DNA from 2 places in the Eubacterium sp. LMAG:50 genome. Region 1 is predicted to be linked to the other one. Evidence: riboswitches for the same ligand, from Rfam matches in the RefSeq annotation. Region 1 holds a riboswitch; the other holds the start of a gene.
What was found. Region 1 has a riboswitch for FMN ahead of ribD (bifunctional diaminohydroxyphosphoribosylaminopyrimidine deaminase/5-amino-6-(5-phosphoribosylamino)uracil reductase RibD). Riboswitches for the same ligand answer to the same signal wherever they lie in the genome.
Positions count from the first base shown of each region.

Region 2: another riboswitch for FMN. It lies ahead of CCC31_RS12115 (ECF transporter S component); the one in region 1 lies ahead of ribD (bifunctional diaminohydroxyphosphoribosylaminopyrimidine deaminase/5-amino-6-(5-phosphoribosylamino)uracil reductase RibD).

Region 1 is NZ_NALP01000007.1:504,858-510,942, reverse strand. Features, by position in the region: gene CCC31_RS07550 (bifunctional 3,4-dihydroxy-2-butanone-4-phosphate synthase/GTP cyclohydrolase II) at 149-1,351, opposite strand; gene ribE (riboflavin synthase) at 1,370-2,020, opposite strand; gene ribD (bifunctional diaminohydroxyphosphoribosylaminopyrimidine deaminase/5-amino-6-(5-phosphoribosylamino)uracil reductase RibD) at 2,093-3,193, opposite strand; FMN riboswitch at 3,382-3,538, opposite strand; gene CCC31_RS07535 (DUF4886 domain-containing protein) at 3,750-5,447, opposite strand; gene CCC31_RS07530 (SLC13 family permease) at 5,568-6,085, opposite strand, start outside.
Region 2 is NZ_NALP01000008.1:75,903-81,987, reverse strand. Features, by position in the region: gene CCC31_RS12140 (ribonuclease Z) at 1-454, opposite strand, end outside; gene CCC31_RS12135 (hypothetical protein) at 566-832, opposite strand; gene rimI (ribosomal protein S18-alanine N-acetyltransferase) at 927-1,364, opposite strand; gene tsaB (tRNA (adenosine(37)-N6)-threonylcarbamoyltransferase complex dimerization subunit type 1 TsaB) at 1,398-2,126, opposite strand; gene tsaE (tRNA (adenosine(37)-N6)-threonylcarbamoyltransferase complex ATPase subunit type 1 TsaE) at 2,129-2,548, opposite strand; gene CCC31_RS12115 (ECF transporter S component) at 2,747-3,343, opposite strand; FMN riboswitch at 3,454-3,584, opposite strand; gene CCC31_RS12110 (aspartate kinase) at 3,644-4,972, opposite strand; gene CCC31_RS12105 (homoserine dehydrogenase) at 5,109-6,085, opposite strand, start outside.

The DNA.
Region 1 (6,085 bases):
CGTCGGTTCAAAGCTTTGGTGCATAGCCTGACTTGAAACTGTAAGTTACAAAGTCAGGCTGTGTGCTAAAACTTTAGAACCGCTACGAGCGGCAAGCAGCGCGAGCGTTATTTCGTTAAATTTAAGAAATCGGGTTCAGCAAATAATCTTAGTAAGTTGTCATATGTGCCATTCTTAACTGCTTTGTTCTCAAATAATATTCATCATATTTTTGTGCTTCTATCTGTATCGGAACTCTTTCAACTATTTCTATTCCATATCCTGACAAGCCTGTAATTTTTGCCGGATTATTTGTCATAATTCTTAGTTTTTTTGCTCCAAGGTCTGCCAAAATCTGTGCTCCCATTCCATAGCTTCTCATATCTGCCGGAAATCCTAGTTTTAGATTTGCATCTACTGTATCTAATCCCTGTTCCTGAAGCTCATATGCTTTAAGTTTATTTATTAATCCAATTCCTCTTCCTTCCTGTCTTAAGTAAAGTATTATTCCTCTTCCCTCTTTTGCAACCATCTCCATTGCTTTCTCAAGCTGTTGTCCACAATCGCATCTTTTAGAACCGAATACATCTCCTGTAAGACATTCCGAATGTACTCTGCAAAGAACAGGCTCTCCATTTCCTACATCTCCCATAGTTAATGCAACATGATGTTCCCCTGTTGTTTTATTTTGATAACCCACGATATTAAAGTTTCCATATTTCGTTGGCATCTTTGCAACCGCTTCTCTTTTTACTGAACTGTCTCTTTCCATTCTGTATTTAACCAAATCAGCAATTGTAATTACCGTAAGATTATGTTCCTGTGCAAATTCAAGAAGTTCTGTTGTTCTCATCATTGTTCCATCTTCTCTCATTATTTCACAGCATAATCCGCAAGGTTTAAGTCCTGCTAATTTTACAATGTCAACTGTAGCTTCTGTATGACCTGTTCTTTCTAATACTCCTGCTTTTTTTGCTTTAAGTGGAAACATATGGCCCGGTCTTCTAAAATCTTCCGGCTTTGCATCTTTGCCTACAATTGCTCTCGCCGTAATTCCTCTTTCGACCGCTGATATTCCTGTTGTAGTTGATACATGATCAATTGAAACTGTAAACGCTGTGCAGTGGTTATCAGTATTAACTTTTACCATTTGCTCCAAGTCAAGTTTTTCACACAGTTCTTCTTCCATAGGCATGCAAATTAGTCCTTTTGCATAACTTGCCATAAAATTTACATTTTCAGTTGTTGCAAATTCTGCTGCACATACCAAATCCCCCTCATTTTCTCTATCAGGGTCATCTATTACTAAAATAACTTTTCCTTCTTTTATATCCTTAATTGCTTCTTCTATTGTTCCTATTGTTTTGCTCATTTTATATTCCTTCTTTCTTTAAAATCCATTTTCTATTAAATAGCTTTCTGTAATTTTTGATTCTTTCTTTTCATTACATTCTGAATAGCCTAATAGCTTTTCTACATATTTTCCTATGATGTCGCACTCGAGATTTACCGTATCCCCAACATTTTTATCCTTTAGATTTGTACTTTCTCTTGTGTGTGGTATTGTAGATACTTTAAATCCTTTTTCATCAACATACGCTACTGTAAGACTTATTCCATCAATTGTAATGGACCCTTTTTCAACCACATATTTTATGGTCTTTTTATCTGCAAATATCTCATACCATACTGCATTTCTTTCCTCTCGTATGTTTTTTATCAGTCCGGTTCCATCTATATGCCCACTAACAATATGTCCTCCAAATCGTCCATCAGCTGCCATGGCCCTCTCAAGATTTACACACGTACCTTTTTTACTTTCTTTTAGCCCTGTTCTCTTCAATGTTTCTGACATCACATCCGCTTCAAATCCATTTTTCCACATTTTTGTGACTGTAAGGCAAATGCCGTTAACTGCTATGCTGTCTCCAACTACTGTTTTTTCTAAAACCTTTTCACATTTAATTCCAATCTGATATTTCTCACTATTGCTGTTAACATATTCTATCTGACCTGTTTCCTCTATAATTCCTGTAAACATTTACTATTTTTATGTATTTTATAAAATACGTATATCTCCTTTCCTCTGATATTTCTTTTAGACTTATTTCCTTTATTTTAAATATCCGGTTAACATAATATCATTTCCTATTTTTTGTATTTCTAAATTTCTTAAGTTATATGCTTCCATCATTTTTTCGACACCTTTTCCTTCAATTGGAGATTTTGCATTTGCACCTCCTACAATCTTTGGTGCTATAAAGCAACAGATTTTATTTACAATGTTTTCTTTTAGTGCCTGTGCATTAAGTGTTCCGCCACCTTCAAGCAATATGCTGTCAATTCCTTTCTCCCCTAATATTTTCATAAGATCGGATAAAACAACTCTTCCTTTTACTTTTTGTCTTATTACTTCTATCCCCTTGTTCTCTAACCACCTTTGCTTATCCTTATCAGCTTTATTTGTACAAACAACTATTGTTTGTATCTTATTTGCCGTATTAACAATATTACTTTCAAATGGTATTTTTAAATTTGAATCACATATAATTCTTATTGGATTAACATTTTCTTCTATTCTGCAATTTAACATTGGATTATCTTCTAATACAGTATTAATTCCAACCATTATTCCCATATACTTTTTTCGCATATTTTGAACGGTTTCTCTTGCCTTTTCACCTGTAACCCATTTTGAATCACCATTTTCACACGCTATTTTTCCATCCATCGTCATCGCATATTTCATTACAACATAAGGTGTTTTATTTGTAATATAATGAAAAAATACTTCGTTTAATTTGTCACATTCATCTTTTAATACTCCGCACTCAACTTCAATTCCATTTTCTTCTAAAATTTTTACTCCCTTTCCTGCTACAAGTTTATTAGGATCCATACTCCCCACATAAACTTTTTTTATGTTTTTTTCTATGATAATTTCAGTACATGGTGGCGTCTTTCCATAATGACAACACGGTTCAAGCGTTACATAAAGCTCTGCTCCTGTTGTATCCTCCTTACAATTTGTTAATGCATTTCTCTCAGCATGAAATCCGCCTATCTTTTCATGATAGCCTTCCGAAATAATTTCATCATTTTTTACCACAACACATCCTACAATAGGATTTGGATTTGTATAACCTATGCCTTTTTTTGCTAATTCAATAGCTCTTTTCATGTATTTTGGGTTCAAAAAAAAGCCTCCTTTCATTCAAAGGGGCTTTCGCACAAATACAAATGTATATTATTCTGTTCATTACATATTCCTAATTGCGTATGGTTATTAGTAATTTATTATCAAAATCTTAATCCGATTAATTGTTATGTAAACTACATATCATTTAAATACATTTCTAAAAATCAGATTAATTTTATTCCTGATAAAGAACAATTACATCATCTATTCTTCTCCCATCCAGACTATACTGTCGGTTTTGGATTCTCACCAAATCAGCTGCTTTCGCAGGTCACGGACTCGTGCATCTTTACGCTCTGTACACTTACCGTCGGTTGGGAATTTATGCTTTATGCATATCACCCTGCCCCGAAGAATTTTTATTTAATTTCTGCTTAAAGTATAGTCACCTTGTTTTTGTTTGTCAACAAAATTTCCAATAAACTATTTTTGTTAAACATTTTTTAATATATATATGTTAATTTTTTTAACGTAAAAAACCTCTAAAATAACAGATTTTTGTATATAATCTACACATTTTAGAGGTCTTTATAATTAATTTTTATAATTTGCTAATATTCTTAAAACTTTATTATTTAACTTTTATGTTATACTCTGCTGTTTTATCACTGTTAAGTTTGCTATTTGAATATATCGCCTGTATTTTGTAAGAATAAGTTTTATTTTTCTTAATATTTTTATCTATGTATTTTGCCTGAGTAGTTGTTGCGACTCTTTTAAATACCTTTTTGCCTTCCATTTTACGGAATACATAATATTTAGTAGCCCTTGTATTTTTACTCCATTTTACATTTACACGATATATTTTCTTTTTCTTAACTTTTTTTACCTTTTTTGTCAGCTTAACATTACCTGGTGTCTTTAACTTTACACGCACATAACGTTCTGACTTAATTCCGCTTGTAGTTACAGCAGTTATTTTTGCTATGCCTACTTTTTTGGCCTGTATATTTCCCTGTGCATCAACAGAAACTATATCCGGATAATTACTCTTCCATGTAATTGTATCTGTTGTATCATCAGGTGCTATCGTAGTAGTATATTTTCCTACATATCCCCTTACAACTTTTAAAATCTTGCTTTCATTAATGTTAAAAGCTGTTGATGGCTGTTTTACATCAATTGTTGAATAGCATATTAAACCGCTGTCTGTTGTTGACATTACCTGATATTTTCCGGCCTTTAATGCAGTAAATTCACCTGTAATTCTGTTGATTGAAATACTGTTTGCATCAACAGCATCCCACATTATTTTATTTGTATATGTTGGTGTAGTATCTTTCTTATCAGTAACTGTTGTCTCTTTTTCATCTGAGGTTTTTGTTACATCTTCTGTTTTTTTAGTAGTATCTTCTGTAGTATCTGATTCATCTGTCTGAGTTGATGTAAATGTTGCTGTTAATTTAGAATTTTGTCCCTTACTTACTGTTGTATAATAACTATCTACTTTTAATCTGCTGTCTGCAATTTTCTGCATTATAAGGGCATTTTCCATTGAAACTTTTGATATTAAATTATCTTTATCATATTCACTATTTGGTAAATATTTATTTCCATATGGACTTCTGTCAAATATTGTATTGTAAATAGTACATGCTGCCAAATAACTTCCTGTTACTGATGGATGAAGATTATCTGTTTTATACATTGTAATTTTAGGATAATCCTGCATTACTCTCATGAAGTTAGTTCCTGATGCTGCAACAAGTCCATCATATTCATCAGCTATTTTAAAGTTATTTCTTGTTAAAATCTGTTCAATCTGAAAGTCGCTCAAAAATAATGACATTGAATTAACTTTAAAAGTACTTCCAATATTATTTGGCTGTGTTGCATATATAACCATTTTTGCTCCGGCATTATGTATTAAAGTATATAGAGTATTAACTGCTGCTTCTGCCTCTTCTTCTTTTTCTACTAAAACTGCCCTGTTTTCCTGTAATACTACATAATCCCATGTATTATTTGTTAATGCCTGATAAACCTGACTTCCATACATGTTAGTCTTATCTGCAAACTGGCTAAGTTTGTATCCTGGTGATGTAATAGATGTAACTTCACAGTTTATTTTATCTGCATCAGCAAGTCCTTTAAACATTTTTGGCATATCATTGTAATATGTATGACTGTTTCCTACAAACAATATTTTATATGTTTTCTGTGTAAATTGAACATCATCGGCGTATACGTTATTACTTACTGCCACAAAATATAACATCATAATTACACCGAACAATATTTTACTATATTTTCTAAATCTGGTTTTCATTTCGTTGCTCCTCGTCTAACATGTATTGCCTCTCTATCTAGTCGGCGACTAGTTATTGGAAACATTATTAAATATAAACTTCATTAATTTAGTTTCCATCTTAAGTTAATCTGTAAATATTTACGTTGTACTAAATGCCGGCCAATATTTTAACAATAATGAGCATACTATTGTCATTGCTATTATAATGATTACTGTCATTTTCCAACCCTCTTTAAGCATATACTTTGGCTGTAAACCATATCCAACAGGTATTGCTCTGATTGATGTTGGTAACATATAAGATAAATTTACTCCTACTGATGCAATGTAAACGTAAGGTATTGGATTTAAATTCATTCCCTTTACTATAGATATAACTATAGGTATTGCAACTGCTGCAGTTGCTGTATTTGATGTTACATCAGACATAAGTAAAGTTACTGTTATAATTACAAATACTGTTGTAACTCCACCTGTAAGTCCCATTCCTGAAACCAATTCACCAATTCTTTCTGCTGCACCTGATTCATTTATTAATGTTCCTACTGCAAGACCACCTGCAAAAATGTAAATCATTTCCCAAATAATTTTTGTCTGAACTGATTTCCAGAGCATAAGTCTTTCTCCATCAGAACGTGTTATTAAGAATGATAAAA
Region 2 (6,085 bases), on a different contig from region 1:
TTCTGTCTATTTCAATTGAATATCCAAAACATGTTACATTATGCTTTACCTTAAACGCGTTGATTTTGTATTCTCCAATATCAATTATTTGTCTGTCGCCGCTTAATTCGATAAAATTAATTTCAAATGGCAATTCTTGAGCTATCATTCTCAAAGCCTTAACAACTTTTTCAAGACCTCTTGGTCCTATCATAGTTAATGGTTCTGTTCTTTCTGCATTTCCCATAGTCAGCAGCAATCCCGGCAATCCACTTATATGATCTGCGTGAAAATGTGTTATGCAAATAACATCTATAGGTTTAAACGACCAGCCTTTTTGCTTAATAGCTACCTGTGTGCCTTCCCCACAGTCTATCAATATATTACTTCCATTATATCTGCACATTAAAGCTGTAAGCCATCTTCTTGGAAGCGGCATCATTCCTCCTGTGCCTAACAAACATACATCCAGCATAAATTTCTCCACTTTCTATAAAAGAATTTTTTTAATAATTCTTTTAATACTCTTGTTAACTCTATGTTGTATAATAGCACAAAGACTTTTTTATGAAAAGGATGTAATTTTTTATACCTGTTCTAACGTATAGTAATCATCCTCTACTGAAATATATTCTGTAACGTCAACCGGATATTTAAATAACGTAGTTATCGAATCATAACATTCTTCACATAAATCCATTGTATGCATCTGTAAATCCTTATTAGAAAAATAACCCCATTTTCCCTGTAATCTAATTATTCCTTCCGTAACTATTCCATTTGTCATCTGCATTTTCTTTCCACATTTATGACAAAAAATTTCATATTTACCTTTGCTATTCATCTTTTTCATATTTTTAATCCTTTCTTTTGATGCAATCATCATATTATTTTTTTCGACAAAAAAATAGTGGAAACCTTTGGCATTCCACTATCTAGAAGTATATTTATATTTTTAATAGCATTATAATTGCATCTTCTACCGGATGTTTATAGTATTTTTTTCGTTTTGTAATACTTTGAAATCCAATTTTTTCATATAAAAATATTGCGGCTTCATTACTTTCTCTAACTTCAAGCATTATTTCCTTAATTTGTTCACTTTTAGCATCTTTAATAGCCTCTTTTAGCAACTGCTTAGCCACACCTTTTTTTCTCTTATCTTTTTTTACAGCTACATTCGTAATATCAGCGGAATTCATAACCTTATAAACGCCACAATATCCTATAACCCCTTCTTCCTCTATAGCGACATAAAATGCAGTATTATCTAATTCTAGCGAATCTTTAAATGCTTTTTGTGACCACGGAACAGAAAATATGCTCTCTTCAATCTCCGCTACCTGGGCTATATGCTTTTCGCTCATCTTTTCTATTTTTACCATATTACCCTTATCCTTTATCTCTATAAAACCAAATTATGAAAACTGTTTTATTTTTTCTTCCTTCTTTTGCTTTTCAAGCATTTCCCTTTCAGCCTGTGAAAGTCTCAAATAATCAGGTCTATGTTCACTAGCCTCCTCTATTTTTCCATTTTTATAATATATTTGTGCCAAAGCTGCAAGTGACGATGCTCTTTGTCTGTTCATATGGCATGGGGCATATAAATGCTCAGTTTTCATTTTTTCATCTATAATTTCTCTATATGCAGGCACTCCATCTCCCAAGAACATTACTGTTTTTCCTATCTTATCTAGCTCATCAATCAAATCCTCTACAGAAATTGCGCACTGTTCTTTTAATATTTTCATATGTGTCTGTTCAAAGTAATATATTCCAGTGTATACCTGTTGACGTCTTGCATCCATAATCGGACAAATAATATAATTGCTGGAATAAAAATTATATGCCATAGCATCGATTGTCGGTACATTTATTATCGGCTTATTAAGTGCTAATCCAAATCCTTTTGCTGTAGCGCTTCCTATACGTAGTCCGGTAAATGAACCCGGTCCTCCTGTTATTGCTATAGCGTCTATAGTTTCCATGTCCAATTCTATCATTTTGCTAATTTCATCTATCATTGGCAACAATGTCTGCGAATGTGTCTTTTTAAAATTTATTGTATATTCTGCCGTTAATATATCATCTGTTACCACTGCAACTGATGCCACTAACGAAGAACTGTCTATTGCTAATATTCTCATCTTTATTCCACCGTTATCTTTCTATAATCTAATCCTTTTTCTAAATTCTTTTCTATCAAAACTGTTGATGCATTGTCAGGAATCAGTTCACTTATGAGTTTCGACCATTCTATCAGACATACTCCTTCTCCAAAGAAATAATCCTCATATCCTAATTCATACATTTCCTCAGGGTCACCAATTCTATATACATCAAAATGATACAACGGAATCCTGCCTTCTTCATATATTTGTACAATTGTAAAAGTTGGACTATTTACGCATTCTTTTATGCCAAGTCCGCTTGCAAATCCCTGTGTAAAAACAGTCTTTCCAACACCTAAATCACCATTTAGGCAAATTATTTGTCCTGCTTTCGCAGATTGTCCTAACTTTCTCCCAATCTCAAAAGTTTCATCAGGCGAATTTGTTTCATATATCATAAATTTTATTCCTCTTTTCTTTTATGGCAAAACATATTGTAATGCCAGAGTCAAAAGGTCTAAGCCCATATGAGCTTTTCCTACACAACAAAAACATTTGCATAACAAACAGCAAATATTTGTCAAAACAAAAAGATATTGTTTATAATCACCACATAATTATAAACAATATCTTTTTACATTTCAATTTATTTATTTCTAGAGTTTTTTTATAAATGTGCTTATTCTCTTATATAATATTCCTGTTACAATTCCAACTATTATTCCTTTAAATACATTAAATGGTGCTACTGCAACCCAAACAAAGCTCCATTTATCTTTAATTATCGGATTTACTTTTGCTCCTTCTTCTATAATTGCTTCTAACGGCATAAACTTTTCATAAAACGGTAGCATTACATAATAATTAAGAATTGCGCCTGCAACTGCCATTAACACAATACCAACTACTATCCCTATGAATGCTCCCTTTTTAGATTTCTTAAATTTATATATTATTCCCGCCGGAACAACAAGGCAACATCCTATGCAAAAATTTGCCAATTCTCCAACATAACCTGTTGTTGTCCCTTTAAGTAATATTTTAAGCACAATCTTTATAGCTTCCATAATTATTCCTGATACAGGTCCCATAATAAATGTTCCTATCAAAATAGGTATCTCACTAAAATCAAGCTTATAAAAAGACGGCGCTATAAACACTACCGGAATTTCTATAAGGACCATGAGTATTGCAGCAATAGCCGCGAAAATAGCCATCAACGCTAAATTTTTTGTTGTAAATAATTTTTTCATTTAATTTTACTTCCTTTCTGAAAATTAATATATTATTTATACAGAGCAAAGAAAAAAAGCACCTGGTTCAGGTGCTTTTCATGAGATTATTAATATCATAATTATTAATCTTATTACTTCTCTCATCCAGACTTTACTGTCGGCTATGGAATCACACCATATCATGCCTTTCGGCTCGCTGGCTTATATGCATTGCATAAATACAGCCGGTAGGGAATTTCACCCTGCCCTGAAGAATTATATTTAATATACGGTTAAAAATATTATTAACACGGTTTTATTCCGCATCATATACTCTATTTACTGGTTAATGCCAATGAATCTCTTGTAGATTGCCTTTATTGCTACTTCAAAATCTTCTTCTTCAACACCAACGATAATGTTAAGTTCTGAAGAACCCTGGTCAATCATCTTAATATTTACTCTTGCATCAGCTAATGCTGAGAATAAAATTGCTGCAGTTCCTCTTGCACTCTTCATTCCTCTACCAACTACTGCTATAAGTGCAAGATTACTTTCGATATAAATCTGATCAGGATGTACTCTGCTCTTAATCTCGTCAATAATAGCTGTTTCCTTGCCTGCTAATGCTTCAGTTGCAATTACAACGCTCATTGTATCTACACCTGATGGCATATGTTCAAAACTTACATTACTCTTTTCTAATGCACGTAATACGTTTTTACCAAATCCGATTTCGCTATTCATCTTATCTTTTTCTATATTAATTACAGACATGCCTTTCTTACCTGCAATACCCGTAATAATATGATCGCAATGTTCAGCTGACTCAGAAACAATCATTGTTCCTCTATCTTCCGGCTGATTTGTATTTTTGATGTTTACAGGAATACCTGCTGCTCTAACAGGGAATATAGCATCTTCATGCAATACTGTTGCTCCCATATATGCTAATTCACGTAATTCTCTATATGTGATAGTCTTGATAGGTTCCGGATTGTTAACTATTCTAGGATCACAAATAAGACATCCGCTAACATCTGTCCAGTTTTCGTATAATTTAGCTTTAGTTGCTCTAGCAACTATTGATCCTGTTACATCAGAACCACCTCTTGAAAATGTCTTTATTGTTCCATTTGGCATAGATCCATAAAATCCAGGTATTACTGCCTTGTTTGTCTTAGCAAGCTTTGGTGCCAATTTTGCTTCTGTCTTAGTCCAGTCAAAATTACCCTGATCATCAAAGAAGATATATTTTCCTGCATCGATAAAATCAAATCCTAAATATTTTGCTAATACTTTACTGTTGAGATATTCTCCACGGCTTGCAGCGTAATCACGGCCTGCCATATGAGCAAATGCGCCTTTAATTATCTCAAAATCTTCATCAAGGCTAAAATCTTTTAATCCTAAGTCTGCAATAATATTGTTATATCTGTCTTTAATCATCTGAAAATATTCGTCAAAATTTTCGCTTTCAGATGCTAATTCATAGCACTTATATAACATATCTGTAACTTTAACATCTTCAATAAATCTTTTTCCAGGTGCAGATGCAACTACAAATCTTCTTTCCGGATCAGACAATATTATGTCTGCAACCTTTTTAAACTGTTTTGCATCAGCAAGTGAACTTCCACCAAATTTAACAACCTTTGTTTCTTCCATTTTCTTTCAATCCTCTCACACCGAATTACGGCCTTTATATTATATATGTTTTTTTATTATAAATTGCTATCAATTATTATTTACATAAACATTAATCTGTTAATGCAAATTTAACTTAATTTAATATCCCTTAATATTATTCTTCAATTCTTATTCTTGTAATAATATTCTCTAATTTTTCTGATGCAGCCTTAAATTCATCTTCTGACATCGGTCTTGTAACAAAACCAATTTCATTTTCAATTCCTGCATCTATGTATGTTACATTTTCAAACGCTTCTTCAATCTTATCTTTTTCATCACCTTCAACACGAACAAAGAAAGACTTTCTTGATTTGCCAAATTCTAATAATTCTAACTTTTCTTTATCCCATATAACTGTCACAGGAATATTCAAATGTCTTACAGCATCTACAACGTCTGATACAACTGCACTTGCTGTTGGAAGTTTTCCTGCGCCACTACCGATAAATACTAAATCACCAACCATGTTTCCTCTTACTAAGATTCCATTTACAACGCCTTCAACGTTAAACAATGGATGACTTGGTGATAATAATCTTGGTGTTACAGATGCAACTATTCCGTTTGCCTCTTTTTTACATTTTCCTAATAACTTTATAGATTTTCCCATAGCTGCCGCATATTTAAAATCTATATCTGTAATATTTGTTATTCCTTCTGTATATACATCTTCAAAATCAACTGATTTGCCATAAGCAAGTGATGCTAATATTGCTATCTTTCTAACTGCGTCAAATCCTTCTATATCTGCTGACGGATTACGTTCTGCATATCCTAATTCCTGTGCCTGTGCTAATACTGTCTGGAAATCTGCACCTTCTTTATCCATTTTTGTAAGGATATAATTTGTAGTTCCATTTAAGATACCTGCAATCTCACAAATTTCATCTGCTGTAATATGCTGATTTAACGGTCTTATAATCGGTATTCCACCTCCAACACTTGCTTCAAACAAGAAGTTTCTGTTGTGGTCTTTTGCAATCTGAATTAACTCTGCGCCATATTTAGCTACTAATTCTTTATTTGATGTACAAACACTCTTGCCTGCTAAAAGTGATTTTTTCACAAAATCGTAAGCTGGTTTTAATC